One region of the Streptomyces sp. NPDC090442 genome, then DNA from elsewhere that is predicted to be linked to it. Evidence: riboswitches for the same ligand, from Rfam matches in the RefSeq annotation. Region 1 holds a riboswitch; the other holds the start of a gene.

Region 1 (7,186 bases):
GGCCGCCAACGAGGCCGGGCGGCCGCCGCGTACCGCGCTGTACATCTCCGGCGCGAACGGCGACGGCTACCAGGCCGGCATGGGCCTCAAGCAGCTCGCGAAGCAGCCGACGACGGTCACCGTCCAGCAGATCTCGGCGAGTGCGGGCGGCCACACCGTGCCGGTGTGGAAGCGCCAAGTGCCGGAGATCTTCCGGTGGTTCGGGCTGTACCTCAAGGGCTAGCGCCGACGGCGCGCCGGCGTGGTCCGCCCTAACGGCCGCCGCAGCAGGCGGAGTTCATCGTTCGGGTGAAACTCCGCCGGAGTTGCCGGAACCGGGCACATCGCCGCGCCGCGGTGCGTTGTACGACGTGACAGGGTTCGGCGTGCGAGTGACGTACGGGGGCGGTGCGGATGTGGGGCCGCGGCGGTGACGGGGAGCGGCCAGGAGGGCGACCGCGAGGGCGAGCAGGGCTGGCGTCCGGCGCGCAGCGGCCACGGGAACGACCGGGGGTGCGGCCGGGGGAGCGGTCGTACGGTGACGGGCGGGCCGGTGGTGGGCGTCTGCGCGTGGCCGGGTGGGTGGCCCAACGGGCGGCGATATCCGGGCGGTTGGGCGGCAACGCCGCGAGCGTGCGTGCCAGACGCCGCGACGCCGCGGAGATCCGTCAGAAGCGCCCTAGGCCGGGCGGGTCGCGCCGGCGAAGGGCATCCGGTCGATCGGGGTGATCTGGACGGGCTCGCCCGGGTGCGGGGCGTGGATCATCTCGCCGCCACCGATGTAGAGGCCGACGTGGCTGATGCCGGAGTAGAAGAACACCAGGTCGCCAGGGGCGAGTTGGGGCCAGTCGATGCGGGTGCCGGAGGCGATCTGGGTGTAGGTCGTCCGGGGCAGGGCGACCCCGCCGGCCTTCCAGGCGGCCTGGACCAGCCCCGAGCAGTCGTACGCGGCCGGGCCGGTCGCGCCCCAGGCGTAGGGCTTGCCGAGCGCTCCGTGGGCGAAGGAGACGGCGCGGGCGGCGCGTTCGCCCGGTGCCGGGGTGCGCGGGGCGGCGACGGGTCCGGGTTCCGGGGGGCGTTCCTCGGCGGTGGCGGGGCGGGTGCCGAGCCGGCGGATGCTGCCCAGGCGGCGGGCCCAGCCGGCCACTGCGGTGGCCTGGTGGCCGCCCGTGCGCTCCAGCACCGTGGCGCCGTCCAGGCAGCGCTGTGGGTCCGCGGCGAGCAGCAGCCCTTGGTGGGTGGCGCGGGCCCGGGCCGGCTGTGGTGCGAGCTGCGGTCGCTCGACGGTGGTGTGGTGCGAGGCCATGGCGGCCGTCACTTCCTTCCCTGCGGGACGGGGCGACCGGAGGGGGCGGGCCCGGTCGCGTGCAGGAGGAAGCTAAGCCCGGGGTCACGGTGGCGAACCTCCTTGCCCGGCATTGCCCTTATCCGACCGGTCATGGTGCGGGGATGACCGCCCGGGCGGTCGGGGCGGGTCGGGACCGGCGGGCCCTGACCGAAGCGGGCATCGCGGACGCCCTGCCGGAAAGGACGTGCTATGGGGCGGATACGATCCAGCACTATGGACGTAGTAATCAATGTCTTCGTCGCCCTGCACATCATCGGCATCGCCTCCCTCCTCGGCGGGTTCCTGACCCAGATGAAGGCGATGAGCGCGGGCACCGCCCGCTTCGTGCCGGCCATGCTGCACGGCGCGCTGACGATGCTGGTCACCGGCATCGTGCTGGTCGGCCTGAACCAGATGCAGGGCGCCTCGCTCAACAACATCAAGTTCGGCATCAAGTTGGCCGTCCTGGTGGTGATCCTGGCGCTGGTCTACGTCAAGCGGGACGAGGAGAAGATCGCCAAGCCGCTGTTCGGCGCGGTCGGCGGCCTCACCATGCTCAACATCTTCATCGCGGTGCTCTGGACCTGAGCCCGCCCGGCGCTCCGGCGGCCCCGCCCGGCACGAACCCGGCGGCCCGGCCCCGGCGCCGCAGCGCCCGGCCCGAAACGGCACACCGCGCGGTCGTCCCGCTCCGTACCCCGGAGCCGGCGGATGGCCGCGCGGTGGCGTGTGGGGGGTGGTTCAGTGGGGCGCGGCGCGCGCCCGTGTGCCGGTTAACCGGGCCGGACGCTCCCGTAGATCGGCATGTAGTAGATCGACTCGACCCGGACGTTGGCCCCCGGGTGCGGGGCGTGGATCATCTTGCCGTCGCCGATGTACATCCCGACGTGGCTGATGTCGTTGTAGAAGAACACCAGGTCACCGGGTTGCAGGTTGTCGGTGGAGACCCGGGTGCCGGTCTTGACCTGGTCCCAGGTCGTGCGCGGCAGATCGACCCCGGCCGCCTTCCACGCGGCCTGCGTCAGGCCCGAGCAGTCGTAGGAGTTGGGCCCGGTGGCGCCCCAGACGTAGGGCTTGCCCATCTGGGAGCGGGCGAAGGCGAGTGCCTTCTGGGCCTTGGTGCTGGACGAGCCGCCGTCCGAGGCGCCGCCGCCGGACGAGGTGCCGCCGCCGGTGTTCTGGTCGGAGCCGCCGGGATGCTGCCGCCGCTTCTCGGCCTCCTTGCGGGCCTGCTCCTCGGCCTTGCGCTCGGCCGCGGCCTCCTTCTGGCGCTCCAGTTCGGCCAGCCGCGCCTTCTCCTGCGCGGTCAGCCGGGAGAGCAGTTGCCGCGCCTCGGCCAGCTTGGCCTGGACGTTGCGCTTGGTCTCCTTCAGGGACGTCTGCGCGTGCTGGAGGTCCGTGAGGCTCTGCGTGGCCTCGGCCCGTTGGCGGGTGGCCGCCGCGGCCTGCTCCTGGTAGTCGGTGACCACCTGCTTCTGCCGGCCGGTCAGTTGCTGCATCAGGTGGTTGCGGTCGACGAACTGCTGCGGGTCCTTGGCGAGCATCAGTTGGGCGGTCGGGTTGATCCCGCCGCTCTGGTACTGCGCCGACGCGAACGAACCCAGCCGCCGCCGGGACTCGTTCATCTGCTCCGCGCGCCGGGCCGCCTCGTCGATCAGGCGGTTCACCGTGCGCTGCCCGCTGTCGGCCTTCTCCTTGGCGGCGTTGTACTTCTGGGTGGCGACCTCGGCCTGCTGGTACAGGTCGTCGACCTGCTGCTTGACCTCTTCGACGGTCGGCTGGGGCGCCTTCGGGGCGGCGTTCGCGGTCTGCGAGAGCAGGGTGACCGAGGCCAGTGCGGCCGTGGTCAGCCCGGTGGCCGTACGACGGCCGCCGGGCGTGGCAAGTATGGGGGTGCGCGGCTTGCGATGGGACGCCAAGGCCGGCGACTCCTTCCGTGGACCGCCTACCGGGTTAGCTGTCGGGTTCGGGCGGTCTGCTGACGGAAGGCTTGCCCTACGGCCGGTGCGTCCGCCTGGCGACGGCCGCCCCGGTCGATTCACCCCGGTGTTGCTTGTGGGTCCCCGGCTCCGGATTGCCTTCGCGGCAGGCCGGACTCGGCGGAGGCGGCCCGTGCGGACGCTGTCGTCCGCGGGGACGGCGGGCTGCCTTGAGCGAGACCGTAGCCAACTCGTGTGGCTCCTGTGAAGGCAGGTGTTCGATATGCCCGAAACCTTTTCGTGACCTGAACGCGGAGGGCCCACGAGGCGTCCCCGGCCGCGCAGATGACGCCCCGACCAAGGCGGTACCGGGCAATCCGCCGCTTCGGGACCGGTTGTCAGTGCGGCGGCCTAGACTCGGTGGGCGATGAGCAGCCTCTTTGACGACAGCTTCCTGGCGGACCTCGGCCCCCCGGACGAGGAACCCCCGCCGCCGCCCGAGGACGAGCACGGCCCGGTCCCGGACGAGATGCCCGCCGACCTCTTCGGCGGGAAGTTCGACGCGCCCGCGCCCCGGCAGCCGTACTACCGCGACGGTGCCGCCCGCCCGGCCATCGACCCGGCGGCGCTCCTGGAGGGCCTCAACGACCAGCAGAAGGCCGCCGTGGTGCACAGCGGCAGCCCGCTGCTGATCGTCGCCGGCGCCGGCTCCGGCAAGACCCGGGTGCTCACCCACCGCATCGCCCACCTGCTCGCCGAGCGCCACGTCCACCCCGGCCAGATCCTCGCGATCACCTTCACCAACAAGGCCGCGGGCGAGATGAAGGAGCGCGTCGAGGACCTGGTCGGTCCGCGGGCCAACGCCATGTGGGTCTCCACCTTCCACAGCGCCTGCGTGCGGATACTGCGCCGGGAGTCCAAGCGGCTCGGCTTCACGTCGTCCTTCTCGATCTACGACGCGGCCGACTCCAAGCGCCTGATGGCCCTGGTCTGCCGCGATCTGGACCTGGACCCCAAGCGCTTCCCGCCCAAGTCCTTCAGCGCCAAGATCTCCAACCTCAAGAACGAGCTCATCGACGAGGAGACCTTCGCCGGGACGGCGGCCGACGGGTTCGAGAAGACCCTGGCCCAGGCGTACGCGATGTACCAGGCGCGGCTGCGCGAGGCCAACGCCCTGGACTTCGACGACATCATCATGACGACGGTCCACCTGCTCCAGGCGTTCCCCGACGTCGCCGAGCACTACCGCCGCCGCTTCCGCCACGTCCTCGTCGACGAGTACCAGGACACCAACCACGCCCAGTACACCCTCGTCCGCGAGCTGGTGGGCCCGGGCACGGTCGAGATCCCCGCCGCCGAGCTGTGCGTGGTCGGCGACGCCGACCAGTCCATCTACGCCTTCCGCGGCGCCACGATCCGCAACATCCTCCAGTTCGAGGAGGACTATCCGAACGCCACCACGATCCTGCTGGAGCAGAACTACCGCTCCTCGCAGACGATCCTCTCGGCCGCCAATGCCGTCATCGAGCGCAACGAGAACCGCCGCCCCAAGAACCTCTGGACGGACGCCGGCGCCGGCGCCAAGATCACCGGCTATGTCGCCGACACCGAGCACGACGAGGCCCAGTTCGTCGCCGACGAGATCGACCGGCTCACCGACGCCGGCGACGCCAAGGCCGGCGACGTCGCGATCTTCTACCGCACCAACGCCCAGTCCCGCGTCTTCGAAGAGATCTTCATCCGGGTCGGGCTGCCCTACAAGGTCGTCGGCGGCGTGCGCTTCTACGAGCGCAAGGAGGTCCGCGACATCCTCGCCTACCTCCGGGTGCTCGCCAACCCCGAGGACGCCGTCCCGCTGCGCCGGATCCTCAACGTCCCCAAGCGCGGCATCGGCGACCGCGCCGAGGCGATGATCGAGGCCCTCGCCCAGCGCGAGAAGATCACCTTCCCGCAGGCGCTGCGCCGGGTCGACGAGGCGTACGGCATGGCCGCCCGCTCCGCCAACGCCGTCAAGCGGTTCAACGTCCTGATGGAGGAGTTGCGCACCGTCGTGGAGTCCGGGGCCGGCCCCGCCACGATCCTGGAGGCGGTCCTGGAGCGCACCGGCTACCTCGCCGAACTCCAGTCGTCCACCGACCCCCAGGACGAGACCCGCGTCGAGAACCTCCAGGAACTCGCCTCCGTGGCCCTGGAGTTCGAGCAGGACCACGGCGAGGCCCAAGAGGACGACGAGACCCAGGAGGCCGAGGAGGCGGAGGCCGCCGCTCCCGGCCCCGGGACGCTCGCCGAGTTCCTGGAGCGGGTCGCCCTGGTCGCCGACTCCGACCAGATCCCCGACGCGCCCGCGGAATCCGCCGAAGGCGCGGAGGGCGCCGAGGACCCCGGCGTCATCACGCTGATGACCCTGCACACCGCCAAGGGCCTGGAGTTCCCGGTGGTCTTCCTGACCGGCCTGGAGGACGGCGTCTTCCCGCACATGCGGGCGCTCGGCCAGACCAAGGAGCTGGAGGAGGAGCGCCGGCTCGCCTACGTCGGCATCACCCGCGCCCGCGAGCGGCTCTACGTCACCCGCGCCACGATGCGCAGTGCCTGGGGCCAGCCGTCGTACAACCCGCCCTCGCGCTTCCTGGAGGAGGTCCCGGACACCTTCCTGGACTGGCGGCGCACCGGCTCCGCCACGCCGTCCGCGTCCATGGGCGGCCTGTCGTCGGGCAGTTCCTCGGGCGGGGGACTCGGCGGGGGCGGCATCGGCGCCTCGCTCTCCTCGACGCGCGCCAAGGGGCCGAGCGGCTTCGCCACCCGGCGGACCAAGGACCGCCCGGTGGTCTCGCTGGCCGTCGGCGACCGCGTCACCCACGACAGCTTCGGGCTCGGCACCGTCGTCGGCGTCAAGGGCAGCGGGGACAACGCCGAGGCGACCATCGACTTCGGCGGCGAGAAGCCCAAGCGGCTGCTGCTGCGCTACGCACCGGTGGAGAAGCTCTAGCCGCCGGCGGGTCGGCTGGCCGGGAGACGTGTGAGGGGCCTGCCGCGGTGTGCGGCGGGCCCCTCAAGTGTCCGATGGCTTCCGGCCGTTCAGTTCGGGTTGAGGCCGTGGGTGCGCAGCCACGGGAGCGGGTCGACGGCCGCGCCGCCGGCCGGCCGGACCTCGAAGTGCAGGTGCGGTCCGGTGGAGTTCCCGGAGCTGCCGGAGTAGGCGATGGTGTCGCCGGCCTTGACCGTCCCGGAGCGGACCTTGGTGCTGCTGAGGTGGCAGTACCAGGTCTCGGTGCCGTCCGGCGCGGTCAGGATCGCCATGTTGCCGTAGGCGGAGTTCCACTGGGTGTGCATGGTGCCGTCGGTGGCCGCCATGACGGGGGTGCCGTAGCCGACCGGGAAGTCGATGCCGGTGTGCACCGACATCCAGTTGACCCCGGCCTGGCCGAAGAGCGCGCTCAGCCCGCGCTGGGTGACCGGCAGCACGAACTTGGGGCGCTCCGCCTCCTTGCGGGCCGCCTCCGCCTCCTTGCGCTTGCGCTCCTGCGCCTGCCGCTCCTTGAGGTCCAGCCGCTCCTGGGTGCGGCTGGCCCGCTCGCGGAAGTCCTGGGCGCTGGCGCTGAGTCCGGCGAGCTGGTTGTCCAGCTTCTTGTTGGCCGCGGTGGCCCGCGTCGTGGTGCCGGCGTCCGGCGCGGACCGGGTGGTCGCCTCGTCCTTGGACTCCCCGCCGAACTGGCTGACCGAGGCCGCGGCCGCCGCGCAGACACCCATCGCGGCCACCGAGGGCACCGCGACGGTCAGCAGCGCCGACCGCTTGGCCTGGCGGCGGCGGCCGCGGCCACGGGTCGCCCGACCCTCCGCGGGAGCGCTGCCGCGCCGACCGGTGGCGGGTGCTTCCGGGGACTCCGGTGAATCAGAGGACTCCGCGGCGTCCGGGACGGCGGTGACGGGCATCGCCTGCGTCATTGCCTCGGCGATCGACGCC
Region 2 (7,186 bases), on a different contig from region 1:
GTCTGCACCTCGCTCAGCGCGAAGCGCTCCATCAGGCGCTCCTTGGCCTGGGCGCTGTTCTCGCTGGAACGGATCAGGCGGATGACCTCGTCGATGTCCACCAGGGCGGTCAACAGGCCCTCGACCAGGTGGAGTCGGTCGCGCCGCTTCGTGCGCCGGAACTCGCTGCGCCGGCGCACCACGTCGAAGCGGTGGTCGACGTAGACCTCCAACAGCTCCTTGAGGCCCAGCGTCAGCGGCTGACCGTCGACCAGGGCGACGTTGTTGATGCCGAAGGACTCCTCCATCGGCGTCAGCTTGTAGAGCTGCTCTAGGACGGCCTCCGGGTTGAAGCCGTTCTTGACCTCGATCACCAGCCGCAGGCCGTGTTCGCGGTCGGTGAGGTCCTTCACGTCCGCGATGCCCTGGAGCTTCTTCGCCCCCACCAAGTCCTTGATCTTGGAGATGACCTTCTCCGGGCCGACGGTGAAGGGGAGTTCGGTGACGATCAGACCCTTGCGGCGGGCGGTGACGTTCTCCACCGTGACCGTCGCGCGGATCTTGAACGTGCCACGGCCCTTCTCGTACGCGTCCCGTACGCCGCCCAGCCCCACGATCCGGCCGCCCGTCGGCAGGTCCGGCCCCGGCACGAAGCGCATCAGGGTGTCCAGATCCGCGTTCGGATGCTTGATCAGGTGCCGGGCCGCGGCGATCACTTCGCCGAGGTTGTGCGGCGGCATGTTCGTCGCCATGCCGACGGCGATGCCGGACGCCCCGTTGACGAGGAGGTTCGGATACGCGGCGGGGAGGGTGACCGGTTCCTGCTCCTGGCCGTCGTAGTTGGGCGTGAAGTCGACGGTGTCCTCGTCGATGGACTCCGTCATCAGGGACGTCGCGGACGCCATCCGGCACTCGGTGTACCGCATCGCGGCGGGCGGGTCGTCATTGCCCAGGGAACCGAAGTTGCCGTGCCCGTCCACCAGGGGCACCCGCATCGAGAACGGCTGCGCCATGCGCACCAGGGCGTCGTAGATGGAGGCGTCACCGTGCGGATGGAGCTTACCCATCACTTCGCCGACGACCCGGGCGCACTTCACGTAGCCGCGGTCGGGCCGGAGGCTCATCTCGTTCATCTGGTAGAGGATGCGGCGGTGTACGGGCTTGAGGCCGTCGCGGGCGTCCGGCAGGGCGCGCGAGTAGATGACCGAGTACGCGTACTCAAGGAAGGAACCCTGCATCTCATCGACGACGTCGATGTCGAGGATCCTCTCCTCGAAGTCGTCCGGCGGCGGGGTCTTCGTGCTGCGGCGGGCCATCGCGGCTGCGGCTCCTTCTGCTGCGTCTACTGCCGATGTGGAAACAACGCTGTTGGGTCAACGCCTACGACCAACGCCGTGATCAACGTTGACCGGTCGGCCGGCGGACCGACCGACGAGTCCGATGAGTCTGACGCCGACCATTGTGGACCGCCCCACTGACAACGCTCACCACGACTCCCCCCTTACCGCCTCACCGTCGGCCCCGGCGCACGTTCGTGGCCTTCCTGACGGGAACTTCGCCAGATGCCGACGCGGTTGCATACAGTGACAGAACTTCCTCGCAAGCGGATCGAAGGGACGTACATGCCCATGGGTCACACGGCCACAGAACAAGCCGGCTCCGGCGGCCTGACAGCGACCGAGCACCGGCTGGCCAACGGCCTGCGCGTGGTGCTCTCCGAAGACCATCTGACGCCGGTGGCGGCCGTCTGCCTGTGGTACGACGTCGGCTCGCGCCACGAGGTGAAGGGTCGTACGGGCCTGGCGCACCTCTTCGAGCACCTGATGTTCCAGGGGTCCGCGCAGGTGAAGGGCAACGGCCACTTCGAACTCGTCCAGGGTGCCGGTGGCTCGCTCAACGGGACCACCAGTTTCGAGCGCACCAACTACTTCGAGACCATGCCCGCCCACGAGCTGGAGCTCGCGCTCTGGCTGGAGGCGGACCGGATGGGCTCGCTGCTGACCGCGCTCGACGAGGAATCCCTGGAGAACCAGCGCGACGTCGTCAAGAACGAGCGCCGCCAGCGTTACGACAACGTCCCTTACGGCACGGCCTTCGAGAAGTTGACGGCCATGGCCTACCCGGAGGGCCACCCGTACCACCACACCCCCATCGGGTCGATGGCCGACCTCGACGCCGCCTCCCTGGAGGACGCGCGGGCCTTCTTCCGCACCTACTACGCGCCCAACAACGCGGTCCTGTCCATCGTGGGCGACATCGACCCCGAGCAGACGCTGGCCTGGGTGGAGAAGTACTTCGGCTCGATCCCCTCGCACGACGGCAAGCAGCCGCCGCGCGACGGCAGCCTGCCCGAGACCGTCGGCGGCCAGCTCCGCACGGTCGTCGAGGAGGACGTCCCGGCGCGTGCCCTGATGGCCGCCTACCGCCTCCCGCACGACGGCACCCGCGAGGCCGACGCCGCTGACGTGGCCCTCACCATCCTGGGCGGCGGCGAGTCCTCGCGCCTGTACAACCGCCTGGTGCGCCGCGACCGCAGCGCCGTCGCCGCCGGCTTCGGCCTGCTGCGGCTGGCCGGTGCGCCCTCACTGGGCTGGCTGGACGTGAAGGCATCCGGTGGCGCGGAGGCTCCCGCCATCGAGGCCGCCGTCGACGAGGAGTTGGCCCGCTTCGCCGAAGAGGGGCCGACCCCGGAGGAGATGGAGCGGGCCCAGGCCCAACTGGAGCGCGAATGGCTGGACCGGCTCGCCACGGTCAGCGGCCGCGCCGACGAACTGTGCCGCTACGCCGTCCTGTTCGGCGACCCGCAGCTCGCGCTGTCCGCCGTCCAGCGTGTCCTGGACATCAGCCCGTTGGAGGTGCAGGCGGCCGCCAAGGCCCGGCTGCGCCCCGACAACCGCGCCGTGCTCGTCTACGAGCCCACCGCGCAGCCCGACGCCGCCGGCACCGAGGAAGAGGAGGCGGCCAAGTGACCGACGCCACCACCCCCGCAGACGCCCCCATGAGCGCCATGCAGTTCCACCCGCAGCCCAAGGGCGGCGCGCCCAAGCCGTGGGCCTTCCCGGCGCCCGAGCGCAGCCAGTTGGCCAACGGGCTGACCCTGCTGACCAGTCACCGTCCCGGGCAGCAGGTCGTCGCCGTGGAGGTCAACCTCGTCGCCCCGTTGGCGGCCGAGCCCGAGGGCCTCGACGGCGTCGCCACGATCATGTCCCGGGCCTTCTCCGAGGGCACCGACAAGCACACCGCGGAGGAGTTCGCCGCCGAACTGGAGCGCTGCGGCGCCACGTTGGACGCGCACGCCGACCACCCCGGTGTGCGGGTCTCCCTGGAGGTCCCGGCCTCCCGTCTGCCGCGCGCCCTCGGCCTGCTCGCCGACGCGCTGCGCGCCCCCGCCTTCCCGGACGACGAGGTCGAGCGGCTGGTCCGCAACCGCCTCGACGAGATCCCGCACGAGCTGGCCAACCCGGCCCGGCGCGCGGCGATGGCGCTGTCCAAGGAGCTGTTCCCGGCCACCTCCCGGATGTCCCGGCCCCGTCAGGGCACCGAGGAGTCCATCGCGCGGATCGACGCGGCCGCCGTGCGTGCCTTCTACGACGCGCACGTCCGGCCCGCCACCGGCACCGCCGTCATCGTCGGCGACTTCACCGGCGTCGACCTGGACGCGGCGCTGGCCGACACCCTGGGCGCCTGGACGGGCTCCACCGCGCAGCCGTCGAAGCCCTCGCCGGTCGTCGCCGACGACACCGGCCGCGTGGTGATCGTCGACCGCTCCGGTGCCGTTCAGACCCAGCTCCTCATCGGACGGGTCGGCGCCGACCGCCACGACCGGGTGTGGCCCGCCCAGGTGCTCGGCACGTACTGCCTGGGCGGCACCCTCACGTCCCGTCTGGACCGGGTGTTGCGCGAGGAGAAGGGCTACACCTACGGGGTGCGCGCCTTCGGCCAGGTCCTGCGCTCCTCCGCGCCGTCCTCCCCGGAGGGCGCCACCGGCGCCGCCCTGCTCGCCATCAGCGGGTCGGTGGACACCGCCTCCACCGGTCCGGCCCTCCAGGACCTGTGGACGGTGCTGCGCACCCTCGCGGCCGAGGGGCTGACCGACGCCGAGCGCGACGTCGCCGTGCAGAACCTCGTCGGCGTGGCCCCGCTCAAGTACGAGACCGCCGCCGCGGTCGCGGGGACCCTGGCCGACCAGGTGGAGCAGCAGCTCCCGGACGACTACCAGGCGCAGTTGTACGTCCGGCTCGCGGAGACCGGCACGGTCGAGGCGACCGCGGCGGTCGTCAACGCCTTCCCGGCGGACCGGCTGGTGACGGTCCTGGTGGGCGACGCGGCGCAGATCGCCGAGCCCGTCAAGGCGTTGGGCATCGGCGAGGTGACCGTCGTCAGCGGCTGACCTCAGCCGCGTGACGGCATGTCACTCGACGTCTCGTCACTTATCGACAAAGCGGCTCCCGTGGCAGCGACTTGCCACGGGAGCCGCTGTGCGTGTGCACCGTGTTCCCGCCCGCCCAACTGGTGCGCGTTGCTCCGCCGCCCCTACGGGCCCGGGCCCGCGGACGGGTGGCGTCGCCTGCCGGGTTGCCTCGGTTGCCCGATTCGAGTGTGGCGTGTCGCACAAAACTCCAGTTCTGTTTGCCGATTGAAAGTTGCCCCGTTTAGCGTCGGTCCGGCTGTTCGTCACAACTCCGCCACAACAGTGGCACCGAGCAGTCATCGCCGAGTCCCCGTACGGCGCGAGCCAGGGGAGCCGGGGACCCACATGTCCCCTGGGGTGAATCGGTCTCCTCTCCGGAGGAGCCCGTAGGAGACCTTCCTGCTCCGAACCCGTCAGCTAACCCGGTAGGCGAGAGGGAAGGAAAGGACCAGCCAGTACATGGCGTTCACCCGTGCCACCGGGAAGCACCGCCGTGCGAGCCGCACCGCTCGCACGACCCGCAACCTCGCCGGCATAGCCACCCTCGCGGCCTCCGGAGTCGTCGCTTCCGTGGCGTCGCCCGCGCTGGCCGCCACGGGCGAGCCGACCGCCCACGACACCGGCCTCCAGCACGCCGTCGAGCTCGGTGACGAACTCGCCGTCCGGATCGAGGCCCAGGCGGACACGCAGCAGGCGGCCGCCGAGGCCGCCGAGGCCAGGGCGAAGGCCGAGGTCGAGGCCAAGCGGCTGGCCGAGATGGCCAAGAAGAAGGCCGACGAGGAGCGTGCGGCCAAGCTGCGCGCCGCCCGCGAGGCCGAGCGCAAGCGCCTCAACACCTTCGTCGCTCCCGTGGCCGATTCCTACGTCTCCACCGCGTACAAGGCGTCCAGCGGTCTGTGGTCCTCGGGCAGCCACACCGGCATCGACTTCCACGCCGCCTACGGGACGCAGGTTCACGCCGTGGGTGCCGGCACCGTCGTCGAGGCCGGCTGGGGCGGCGCGTACGGCAACAACATCGTGATCCGGATGAACGACGGCACCTACACCCAGTACGGCCACCTCTCCTCGATCGGGGTGACGGTCGGGCAGTCCGTCACCCCGGGGCAGCAGATAGCCCTCTCGGGCAACACCGGAAACACCACCGGCCCGCACCTCCACTTCGAGGCCCGGACCGGCCCCGACTACGGCTCGGACATCGACCCGGTCGCCTACCTCCGCGCGCACGGCGTCAGCGTCTGACCTTCCCCGACCTCTCCGCCGCAGCACCGTCCCCCTGGAGCCCCGGCCCGCCACCTGGCGGGCCGGGGCTCCGCCGTTTCCGTAGGGCCGCCGCCGTCGGCCCACCTGCCAGGTTCCCGGCTCGCATCGTCCGAAAAGTGCCGATGAATTCACGACATTCCGCGGGAGAATCCGTCGGTGTCGAATAGGGTCGAGGAATGTCGCCGAGCGGCGACGTCTTTCGGGGATTACGGCGGAGGCACGGACGATGCGAAGCCACATTTCCGCGCACGCGGTGTGTACGGCGATTCGGGACGATATCGTCTCCGGTCTGCTCGCGCCGGGGAGCCGGCTGATCGAGGACATTCTCGCCGCGCGGTACGGCGTCTCCCGGGTGCCGGTGAGGGAAGCGCTGCGCACCCTCCAGTCCGAAGGTTTCGTCACCTCCCGCCACCACGCGGGCGCCTGCGTCGCCGAGCTCACCGAGCAGGAGGCCGCCGACCTCCTCGACATGCGAGCCCTCATGGAGCCGCTGGGCGCCGCCCGCGCCGCCGCCCGGCGTACCACCGCCCACCTGAAGGTGCTGCGCGGCCTGGTGCGGCTCGGCCGTGAACGGGCCCGCCACGGCCACCTCGCCGACCTGCGCCAGCTTGACGGTTGGTTCCATGAGACGCTCGCCCAGGCGGCCGGCAGCCCCAGCCTCACGGCGCTCCTCACCCAACTGCGACGCAAGATCGAGTGGACCTACGTCATCGAGCCGCCCACCCGAGTCACCGACGCGTGGGACGAACACGGCGCCGTTCTTGACGCCGTCGCCCGGGGGGACGCGGAACGCGCGCGCACCCTCATGGCGGCGCACATCGAGCGGTCGCTCCCGGTGTACCGACTGCGGCGCCACGCTTCCTCTGTGAGGGAGGCGAAACGACCCGTCAACACGGCGCGCGCCCGCGCTTAACAATCGCCCCGTATACAAAGGGGCAGGTGTCTGGGAACGCTGGCGCAGGGAGTGAAGGCGAGGCGGGGGTGCTCGGCGTGCGTTTCTGATGCCGCTCGCCCAAACGCTCCCCCCGGATGCGGAGAATGGGAATTCGGGATTAAAAGCGTCGACTGGATGTCGAGAATGAGGGCGGATGCCGGTGGGAGGTAACGCCGACCGGAATCGTTCCGGGGTAGCCGTACGGATTTCCGAGGATTCCGATTAGTCGATGCAGAATCCCCGATGTGCCTCCCCGCCCGAGGTTCAGTGCATCGCCCGACGCCCCGAGGAATGGCGAGCACCCGCCTCCACGCATTCGCGAACGGCCCCGCCGCGGCAGCCGGATGTGTGTACCGGTTGCCGCGGCGGGGCCGTGTCGGCTGGCGTCCGAAGTCCTGGGCGGGGTGCGTGGCCCCGCAGGTGCTCGGGGCTCAGACGGTCTCGGGGAGCTCCTCAAGGCCCTCGGCGACCAGCTTCGCCAGGCGGTCGAGCGCGGCCTCGGCACCCTCGGCCTCGGAGGCGAGCACGATCTCCTCGCCACCCTGGGCGCCCAGGCCCAGGACCGCCAGCATGGAGGCGGCGTTCACCGGGTTGCCGTCGGC

The links. Region 1 has a riboswitch for cyclic di-AMP ahead of ACIQU6_RS21270 (NlpC/P60 family protein). Riboswitches for the same ligand answer to the same signal wherever they lie in the genome.
Region 2: it holds a riboswitch for cyclic di-AMP, as region 1 does, so the genes downstream of both, ACIQU6_RS26250 (M23 family metallopeptidase) here and ACIQU6_RS21270 (NlpC/P60 family protein) in region 1, are expected to answer to the same signal.

Annotation. Positions count from the first base shown of each region.
Region 1 covers NZ_JBIVXW010000029.1:53,332-60,517, forward strand. The annotation lists gene ACIQU6_RS21255 (alpha/beta hydrolase) at 1-223, shown strand, start outside; gene ACIQU6_RS21260 (C40 family peptidase) at 659-1,285, opposite strand; gene ACIQU6_RS21265 (hypothetical protein) at 1,541-1,894, shown strand; gene ACIQU6_RS21270 (NlpC/P60 family protein) at 2,080-3,225, opposite strand; cyclic di-AMP (ydaO/yuaA leader) riboswitch at 3,233-3,418, opposite strand; gene pcrA (DNA helicase PcrA) at 3,653-6,211, shown strand; gene ACIQU6_RS21280 (peptidoglycan DD-metalloendopeptidase family protein) at 6,301-7,186, opposite strand, start outside.
Region 2 covers NZ_JBIVXW010000040.1:3,357-10,542, reverse strand. The annotation lists gene ACIQU6_RS26265 (DNA topoisomerase (ATP-hydrolyzing) subunit A) at 1-1,295, opposite strand, end outside; gene ACIQU6_RS26260 (M16 family metallopeptidase) at 1,608-2,948, shown strand; gene ACIQU6_RS26255 (M16 family metallopeptidase) at 2,978-4,369, shown strand; cyclic di-AMP (ydaO/yuaA leader) riboswitch at 4,681-4,837, shown strand; gene ACIQU6_RS26250 (M23 family metallopeptidase) at 4,850-5,629, shown strand; gene ACIQU6_RS26245 (GntR family transcriptional regulator) at 5,877-6,563, shown strand; gene ACIQU6_RS26240 (HPr family phosphocarrier protein) at 7,016-7,186, opposite strand, start outside.